2 regions of the Mesorhizobium sp. f-mel genome follow, and region 2 is predicted to be linked to the other one. Evidence: predicted binding sites of a transcription regulator. Region 2 holds the regulator's gene; the other holds the start of a gene.

Region 1 (4,753 bases), on a different contig from region 2:
CGCACGCACAGCCTCGCTTTGTCTGCAACTGGCCGACAGACGCCCCGCTTGCAGCAGGCAATCCTCAAAATGTCGCGATTGGCAGATGACCGGCGAGGTTGTAAGGGCAAGCACAGCTGCCCATCCGATCCGCCGGAGATCCGCCATGCCTCTGAAAATCGCCGTCCAGATGGACCACATCTCCACCGTCTCGATTGCCGGCGACACGTCTTTCGCGCTGTCGCTGGAAGCGCAGCGGCGCGGCCACCAGCTGTTCCACTACACGCCCGACCGATTGTCGCTGCGCGGCGGCAAGGTGTTTGCCCGCATCGAGGAAATGCAAGTCCGCGATGAGAAGGGCAACCACTATTCGCTCGGTGAAGAAGTCCGCACCGACCTGTCGGAGATGGACGTCGTCCTGCTCAGGCAGGATCCGCCGTTCGACATGAACTACATCACCACGACGCACATCCTCGAGCGCATCCATCCCAAGACACTGGTGGTCAACGACCCGGCGTGGGTGCGCAACAGCCCGGAAAAGATCTTCGTCACCGAATTTCCCGACCTGATGCCGGAAACGCTGATCACCAAGGACCCGCTGGAGGTCGCCGCCTTCCGCAAGGAGTTCGGCGACATCATCGTCAAGCCGCTCTACGGCAATGGCGGCGCCGGCATCTTCCACCTGCACGAGGCCGACCGCAACCTTGCCTCGCTGCTCGAGATGTTCGGCCAGATGTTCCGCGAGCCCTATATCGTGCAGCGCTACCTGATGGAGGTGCGCAAGGGTGACAAGCGCATCATCCTGATCGACGGCGAGCCGGTCGGCGCCATCAACCGGGTGCCGGCCGAGCATGATTCACGCTCCAACATGCATGTCGGCGGCCGCGCCGAAAAAACCGAACTGACGGCGCGCGAACGCGAGATCTGCGCCCGCATCGGCCCGTCGCTGAAGGAGCGCGGTTTTATCCTCGTCGGCATCGACGTTATCGGCGACTACATGACCGAGATCAACGTGACGTCGCCGACCGGCATTCGCGAGGTGAAACGCTTCGGCGGCGCCGACATCGCCAGCCTGTTCTGGGACGCGGTCGAGGACAAACGCAAGTAGCGGCCATTGCCTGGCGGAACAGCGTTTTCCGACCGATAGCCGATGCAGCGTCATCGGAACGTAGCGTTCCATTGTTCCCGTAATGTTCTTGCCTTCGCCCGAAATCTATGGTTGTCTCTGGTAACGCCGTTCGCGGCATGATCGCATGGGCTTCGGGCGAGCTCATATCCGGGGGCAGAGAAATGGTTGCGCGGGTTCGTACGGTCGCTTTCCAGGGCATCGAGGCCGTGCCGGTCGACGTGCAGGTGATGATCGCACCGGGCAAGGTCAACATGCACATCGTCGGTCTCGGCGACAAGGCGGTGGCCGAGAGCCGGGAGCGGGTGCAGGCGGCGCTGCATGCGTCGGGCCTGTCGATGCCGTCGAAGAAGGTCACGGTCAATCTGGCGCCGGCCGACCTGCCCAAGGAAGGCAGCCATTACGATTTGCCGATCGCGCTCGGCCTGATGGCGGCATTGGGGGCCATTCCGGGCGACATGCTGGCCGGCTATGTCGTGCTTGGCGAGCTGTCGCTCGACGGCACCATCGCCGCGGTGGCCGGCGCGCTGCCGGCGGCGATCGGCGCCAATGCCGAAGGCAAGGGCTTGATCTGTCCTTTCGCCTGCGGGCCGGAAGCGGCGTGGGCCGGCAAGGATTTCGACATTCTGGCGCCGCGCAGCCTGATTGCCATCGCCAATCATTTTCGCGGCACGCAGGTCCTGTCGCGGCCGGAGGCCGGCATCCATGCCTCGGCGCGCGACCTGCCGGATCTGGCCGACATCAAGGGCCAGGAGAGCGCCAAGCGGGCACTCGAAGTGGCGGCGGCCGGCGGGCATAATCTCTTGATGGTCGGACCGCCGGGATCGGGAAAATCGATGCTGGCGCAGCGGCTGCCGTCGATCCTGCCGCCGCTGGCGCCGAGGGAATTGCTCGAAGTCTCGATGATCGCGTCAGTGGCCGGCGAACTCGGCGAAGGCAAGCTGACCGACCGGCGGCCGTTCCGCGCCCCGCACCATTCGGCCTCGATGGCGGCGATGGTCGGCGGCGGCCTACGGGTGCAGCCGGGCGAGGCCTCGCTTGCCCATCACGGCGTGCTGTTCCTCGACGAGTTTCCCGAATTCTCGCCGCAGGCGCTCGACGCGCTGCGCCAGCCGCTGGAGACCGGCGACTGCATGATCGCCCGCGCCAACCATCGCGTCACCTATCCGGCGCGCATCCAGCTGGTCGCGGCGATGAACCCGTGCCGCTGCGGCATGGCCGGCGAGCCGGGCTATCGCTGCCTGCGCGGCGACCGTTGCCGCACCGACTACCAGGCGCGCATTTCCGGCCCGCTGCTCGACCGCATCGATCTCCGGATCGAGGTGCCGGCGGTCTCGGCCAGCGATCTGATCCGGCCGGACCGGGCGGAGAAAAGTGCCGCGGTGGCGCTGCGCGTCGCGCGCGCCCGGACAATCCAGCGCGAACGTTTCGAGCGGCTCGGCGCGACCACTGCCACCACCAACGCGCATTGCTCGCCCTCGGTCATCGAGGAGATCGCGATGCCGGATGCATCAGGCCTGTCGCTGCTCAGGGACGCCAGCGAAAAACTCGGCTTTTCCGCGCGCGCCTACCACCGGGTGCTGAAAGTGGCGCGAACGCTGGCCGATCTCGAGGCCAGCGAGACGGTCGGCCGCATCCATCTGGCCGAGGCGATTTCCTACCGCATGAGCTCGGAGCGAATGGCGCAGGCGGCGTAGAGTGCAATGTTCGGCGCCGGAAAGCTTGCCCGCCGAGCAGCCAGCAAGCCTATACATCGGTTCTGGGCTGCCGGGTCATCTCAAGGAGCTCGACGCGCAGTTGCTGCCTTCGGGAAGAGCGATCGTCGCCAGGTCGGCCAACCAGACGCCGTCGGCCGCCAGCCTGGCGATTTGCGCAGCGCATGTCGCCATCGGTTGCGCGGTGCCGCCGCTCGAAGCGGGTCTGGAACCAGCTGACCCACAATACGCGCGGATCGGCGTCGGTCAGCCTGCGGGCCGGAAGCGGCCCGGGCCGGCAAGGTATTCGACATTCCGGTGCTATGCAGCCTGACCGCAATCGCCAGTCATTTCCGCGGCGGCTACTTAACCGGGATCATGAGATGTGCGTATGGAGTGCCCGCCCACATCACATATGGCCTGGACGTGTCAGGTTTGGGGTCAGCCGGATAGCCCTGCATCATGTCCGTTGCGTTGACGATCATCACGTGCGGTCCAGTCTCCACCCAATTGTTGCCTTCCTCAGGCTTCGTCGCATAAGGATCGGTGTTGCTGCCATCGGTGCCGCCGGACAGCATATACATGAAGCCGACCTTGCCCTTGGGCGGTTCCTTTTTTCCCATCCACGCCACTGCCCATTCCATCGCGTTGGCATCGCCACACATTGGATCTGGGCCAGGCGTGGCCGGGTTGTCCGGCATGCACCAGGAGCCGTTTGTGCCCTCGCGCAGTGTGCGCATTGCACCCTTCTCATCCATGGCGTGGATCGTAGCGCCGCTTCCTACAGCGGGGGGTGCGGCGGATTCAGCGCTCTTGATCATCGCAGCGTCATCGGCGGCTGCGCCTTGAATCGCAAACAAACTGCCCGCCGCCAAAAGGGCAGCGACCGTTAGAAGCCGTTTCATGGCCGTTCTCCGGTTTTGAGTTGATCTTGTGCATGATGTCAGACGCACGGCCTCCCAGAGCCGTTTGTCGGTGATTAAAATCGTAGCAGATCGCATGCACCGGGACACGACGTTTTAGGAATGTCTAATATCTGTCGGGTGAGTCATGCTGAAGTTCTGCTGCATTAATCCGTGCATTTCTCTGTGTTGAACATCCGGCATGTTTTTTCCCGAGATGCTCTGGAGCGGGCTGCGACATGCCTTCGGCCTGAGCAGGGTAGGCGCAAAAATTTCTACCCACCTAAAAACGCCCGGAGTGAGGCCAGCACGTTTGCAACGGCGGCTTGCTATCCAGCTCTTTCCTTCGCCTTCAGCTCCAGCCGCCGTGCGTGCAGGACCGGTTCGGTGTAGCCGTTGGGCTGGACGCGGCCCTTGAAAACGAGGTCGCAGGCGGCGAGGAAGGCGATGGACCTGTCGAAGTCGGGCGCCATCGGCCGGTAGAGCGGATCGCCTGCGTTCTGGCGGTCGACGACGCCAGCCATGCGCTTCATCGTCTCCATCACCTGGTCTGAGGTGCACACGCCATGGTGCAGCCAGTTGGCGATATGCTGCGAGGAGATACGCAGCGTGGCGCGGTCCTCCATCAGGCCAACGTCATTGATGTCAGGCACTTTCGAGCAGCCGACGCCCTGGTCGATCCAACGAACGACATAGCCCAGAATGCCTTGCGCGTTGTTGTCGAGCTCCTTCTGGATTTCTTCTTGAGACCAGTTCGGCCGCGCCGCGACCGGCACCGACAGGATGTCATCGAGCTTTGCCTTCGGCCGGCTCTTCAGCGCCACTTGGACGGCGTGGACATCGACCTGGTGATAATGGGTGGCGTGCAGCGTCGCAGCCGTCGGCGACGGCACCCAGGCGGTGTTGGCGCCGGCCTTGGGGTGGGCGATCTTTTCCGCCAGCATAGCCGCCATCAGATCAGGCATCGCCCACATGCCCTTGCCGATCTGGGCGTGGCCGGCCAGCCCGCATTCCAGCCCGGTATCGACGTTCCAGGCTTCGTAGGCCGAAAT
Region 2 (4,753 bases):
CCGCTTTGCTGCCTGCATCGCACCCGGCCACCCAGCCTCTTTCGCCGGACCGCTCCGCGCCAATACCGGCTCCACAACCGGGGCCCGTCATTCGTTTCCGCCGACAGCTCAGCCATCTTTCATCATCCGGTATCCGCAACAGCGTGGCCTCGGCAGCCGGCCTGGAACTCGACCGCGGCGTCGCCTTCCTGCTGGTGCCGGTTTTTCTGGCGTGCGGGGTGATCATCTATTTTTCGCTTACTGTCGAACCGGACTTTCCGCAGCCCATTGCCGTCGTGGTCCTCACGGCATTGTGTGCGGCTGTCACCCGCTCATGGCGCAAGACGCATCTGTGCTTCATGGCAGCGTTGCTGTGCGCACTCGGTGTTCTCGCCGCCAAGGTTGAAACCTGGCGCGCGGGAACGCAGATGCTCGGTTCGGAAATCCAGACCCAGCTCACCGGCCGTGTCGTTAGGCTCGATCAGATGGCGAACGGCCGGATCAGGCTGACCATCGACGTGATGTCGACCGCCCGGCCGACACTGCGTTATGCACCGGGACGTGTCAGGGTTTCGGCACGCAAAATTCCCGCTGAGATGACTGCAGGCTCGGTGGCAACCGGTTATGTGCGGCTTTTGCCTCCGACTGGCCCGGTTAGGCCGGACAGTTATGACTTCTCCTTTGACAGCTATTTCGCCGGTATCGGTGCCAGTGGCTTTTTCCTCGGCAATCCGAAGATCGTCGTTTCCGAGGATGTGCCGTTCGCCGCGCGCCTTTCTTCCTCGATCGAAAAGGCGCGCGAAAACATTGCCGACCATATCAGGGACAGCATTGGTGGCGCCGAGGGGGAGATTGCCGCCGCACTGATCATCGGCGTGCGTGCCGGCATTCCCGAAGAGATAAACGAATCGATGCGGCGCACCGGCATCTACCACATCATCTCGATTTCCGGCCTGCACATGGCGCTTGTCGCCGGCACGATCATGGGATTGCTGCGCGGCGCCTTTGCGCTGTTTCCCGATTTTTCGTCACGCCGGCCGGTCAAGAAATATGCGGCTGCTGCCGCATTCCTTTCCATCGCTGCCTATCTCATTTTTTCCGGTATCGTGGTCGCGGCTGAACGCAGCTTCATCATGCTGGCGGTAATGCTTGTCGCCGTGCTGTTCGACCGAGCGGCACTTACCATGCGCAATCTGACGATTTCTGCCATCGCCGTCATCGTCGTGTCGCCGCACGAGGTGGTCGGCCCAAGCTTCCAGATGTCCTTCGCCGCGACTGCTGCTCTCGTGGGCGCCTATGCCGGCTGGTCCGACTATCGTGCCGACAGGGCCACGGCGCCGCCACAGCGACGGTCGCCGGTCGCCTTCGTCACGCGAAAACTCGCCGCTGGGACTGGTACCATCGCAATGACCTCCATCATTGCCGGCAGCGCCACCGCGCTCTTCGCCATCTGGCACTTCCAGCGCGTATCGCCGCTTAGCCTGTTCGCCAATCTGGCGGTCATGCCAATCGTCACGGTCGTCATGTTTCTGGCCGTCCTCAGCGCTCTGGCAATGCCTTTCGGCTTCGACGGACCTTTCCTCTACATGATGGGCAAGGGACTGACGGCCATGATCGCAATATCGGGATGGATTTCCGAGCGGTCGCCGGTCGATGCAGTCGGGCTGATCTCGTTGCAGTCGGTTCTGCTGGTGACGGTCGCCCTGGTCATCGCTACGATGGCGACGACATGGTTGCGGCTTGCGGCACTTCCCTTTGCGCTCGCCGGCCTGCTGACGATTTCCGACACGCGCGCCCCCGATGTGCTGATTTCGGAAGATGCGCATCTGGTGGCGCTGCCGATCGGCGGCGGCGAACTTGCCGTCAACCGGGTGCGTTCGAACGAATTCACCACCGACAACTGGAAACATGCGCTGGTTTCAGCGACCATTGTCGAGCCGGAGACATTCGAAAAAGGAGACGTGCGGTTCGACATCGCCGACCCGGCCGACCTGCCGCCTGGAGCGCCCTTCTACTGCACTGCCGGCCTGTGCCTCGCCCGGCACCCGTCCGGCGCGATCATCGCACTCGCCGACGACCGCAAAACCGCACGGCCAGCCTGTGCCTTTGCGGATTTGATCGTCATCGACGATGCCACAGCCTATTATAATCCCTGCCGCAATCCGCTGGTTCTCGTCGTCACCAAACGGCAGCTCGCTCGCATGGGCAGTGCCGCCGTCTTCTTCGATCCGCTATCAGCGACGACGCGCGCAGAAATCCGTTTTGCCGTCAGACAGCCATATAGGCCTTGGCACGAGCAGCGGAGATTTTCGCGCGAGGCGAGGGGCTTGCCGCCATACCGCAGGGCCGAGAAACCCAAGAAGCCTGCCGCTCAGTAACGCCGGATCAGTCCGACGAGCTTGCCTTGCACCTTGACCCGGTCCGGCCCGAAGATGCGCGTCTCATAGGCCGGATTGGCGGCTTCCAGTGCGATCGAGGCGCCCTTGCGGCGGAACCGCTTCAGCGTCGCTTCCTCCTCGTCGACCAAGGCGACGATGATCTCGCCAGGCTGGGCGGTGTCGGCGTTGCGGATGATGACCGTGTCGCCATCGAAAATGCCGGCCTCGATCATCGAATCACCCTTGACCTCCAGCGCGTAGTGCGTGCCGCCGGTGATCATGTCCGGTGGTACCGAGATCGAATGCGTCTGGTGCTGGATGGCCTCGATCGGCACACCCGCAGCGATGCGGCCCATCACCGGTATGGAGATGGTGGCAACGACGTCGTCGTCATTGCCGGCCGCGGGCAGGCGCGAAGGCGCCGGTTTGATCTGTCGTCCGAGGCTGCCCTGCCCAAGGCTGCCCTGAATGACGCTTGGCGAGAATTTGCGAGCCGAATTGAGGCCGGGCGCGATCGAATCGGGCAGGCGCAGCACCTCCAGCGCGCGGGCCCGGTTGGGCAGGCGGCGAATGAAACCGCGCTCCTCCAGCGCCGTGATCAGCCGATGGATCCCCGACTTCGAGGCGAGGTCGAGCGCTTCCTTCATCTCGTCGAACGAGGGCGGAATGCCGCTTTCCTTCAGCCGCTCGTGGATGAACATCAGCAGTTCATGTTGTTTGCGTGTCAGCATCGCGACCCCCAACAGAATCAGAAAAACAAACCCAGAACAAACACTATCTGTTCCAGTTGTGTTCCGCAACCGTTTAAAGTTTAATGAATGTGTTGACGTTTTGTTCAGCGTAGCATCAGCACGCTGCACGCGGCGCCCGTCGCGGCTGGGGGAGCGAATGGCTCGCGCACGATCAGCCCGTTGGCGTCGGCCAGCATTTTGAGCATCGAGGAATCCTGGACGCCGAACGGGGTCGCCAGTGGCGTGCCGGCTTCTTCCTTCACCACCGCGCGTACATAGTCCTGCCTGAGATCGTTGGCCGGCATGGCGGCGCCGAGCCGCGCCTGACGCATGTCCTGCCGGAAGGCGCGGCCGCCGAGCCGCGCAAGCAGCGGCTTCAGAAAGAGCTGCGTGCAGACCAGGCTCGCCACCGGATTGCCAGGCAGGCCGATGCAGCGGATGTCGCCCAGCCGCCCGAACATCAACGGCTTGCCGGGCCGCATGGCGATTTTCCAGAAATCGAGCGTCATGCCTTCACCGGTCAGCACGTCATGGACCAGGTCATGGTCGCCGACCGAGGCGCCGCCCAGCGTGACAATGACGTCGGCGCCTGCGTCGACCGCTTGTTTTACCAGCGTGGCGATCGCCTCCTTGCGGTCGGGGGCGATGCCGAGATCGAGCGCGCTGGCGCCGACCGAGCGGGCCGCGGCGGCGACGCCATAGGCAATGGACGAGATGATCTGGTCGGGGCCAAGGTCGCTGCCCGGCGGCAGCAATTCGTCGCCGGTGGCGATGATGGCGATCAGCGGCCGTTTCACCACGCTGACCTGCGGGTGGTTGGCCGACGCCGCCAGCGACAATGCCGCCGAATCAAGCGGGCGGCCTTTCTCCAGCAGGACGTCGCCCTTGGAGAAATCGAGCCCGAAGCGGCGGATGTTGCGGCCTTCAACCGTGGACGCGGTCACTTCGACGCTGCCGCCGCCGAGATCCCTGGCATTCTCCTGGATGACGATGGTGTCGGCGCCTGCAGGAAGCGGCGCGCCGGTGAAGATGCGCACGGCCTGCGCCGGGCCGACTGTTCCGGCAAAGCCGCGTCCGGCCGGCGCCATGCCGATCACCGAAAGTCTTGCGGGCACGGACGCGACGTCCTCGGCCCGCACGGCATAGCCGTCCATGGCGGACGCGTTGAATGGCGGCTGGGTGCGGAGCGCCAGAAGCGGCTCCGCCAGCACGCGGTCGGCGGCGTCCATCAGGGCGACGCATTCAGCCTGCAAGGGCGCAGCATCCTCAAGCAGGCGCTCGAGCGCCTCGGCGACCGGAAGCAGTGCCATTATTGGCCTGCCCCCTTGGCGTCCGCCTTGTAGTCGCCGGATTTGCCGCCGGTCTTTTCCACCAGCCTGATGCCCGAGATCACCATGGCGCGGTCGACCGCCTTGGCCATGTCATAGATGGTCAGGCAGGCGACCGAGACGGCGGTCAGCGCTTCCATCTCGACGCCGGTCTTACCTGTGACGCGGGCCAGCGCCGTGACCTTCAGGCCTGGCAGCGTCGCGTCCGGTTCGATGTCAACGGATACCTTGGTCAACAGCAGCGGATGGCAGAGCGGGATCAGCTCATGGGTCCTCTTGGCCGCCATGATGCCGGCGATGCGCGCCGTGCCCAGCACGTCGCCCTTCTTGGCATCGC

The links. Region 2 encodes LexA, which represses DNA repair genes until DNA is damaged. Its sites were predicted from a motif close to TGTTCNNNNTGTGTTCNG; they were not measured.
Region 1: ACWUKX_RS28025 (YifB family Mg chelatase-like AAA ATPase) is a predicted target of LexA. The motif match lies at 1,160-1,177, and genes of this name have one in related genera.

The regions. Positions count from the first base shown of each region.
Region 1 is NZ_JBSPTO010000037.1:5,657-10,409, reverse strand. It holds gene gshB (glutathione synthase) at 146-1,087, shown strand; gene ACWUKX_RS28025 (YifB family Mg chelatase-like AAA ATPase) at 1,270-2,802, shown strand; gene ACWUKX_RS28020 (hypothetical protein) at 3,162-3,704, opposite strand; gene ACWUKX_RS28015 (malate synthase G) at 4,031-4,753, opposite strand, start outside.
Region 2 is NZ_JBSPTO010000022.1:72,516-77,268, forward strand. It holds gene ACWUKX_RS23040 (ComEC/Rec2 family competence protein) at 1-2,357, shown strand, start outside; gene lexA (transcriptional repressor LexA) at 2,351-3,088, opposite strand; gene ACWUKX_RS23050 (molybdopterin molybdotransferase MoeA) at 3,193-4,398, opposite strand; gene moaC (cyclic pyranopterin monophosphate synthase MoaC) at 4,398-4,753, opposite strand, start outside.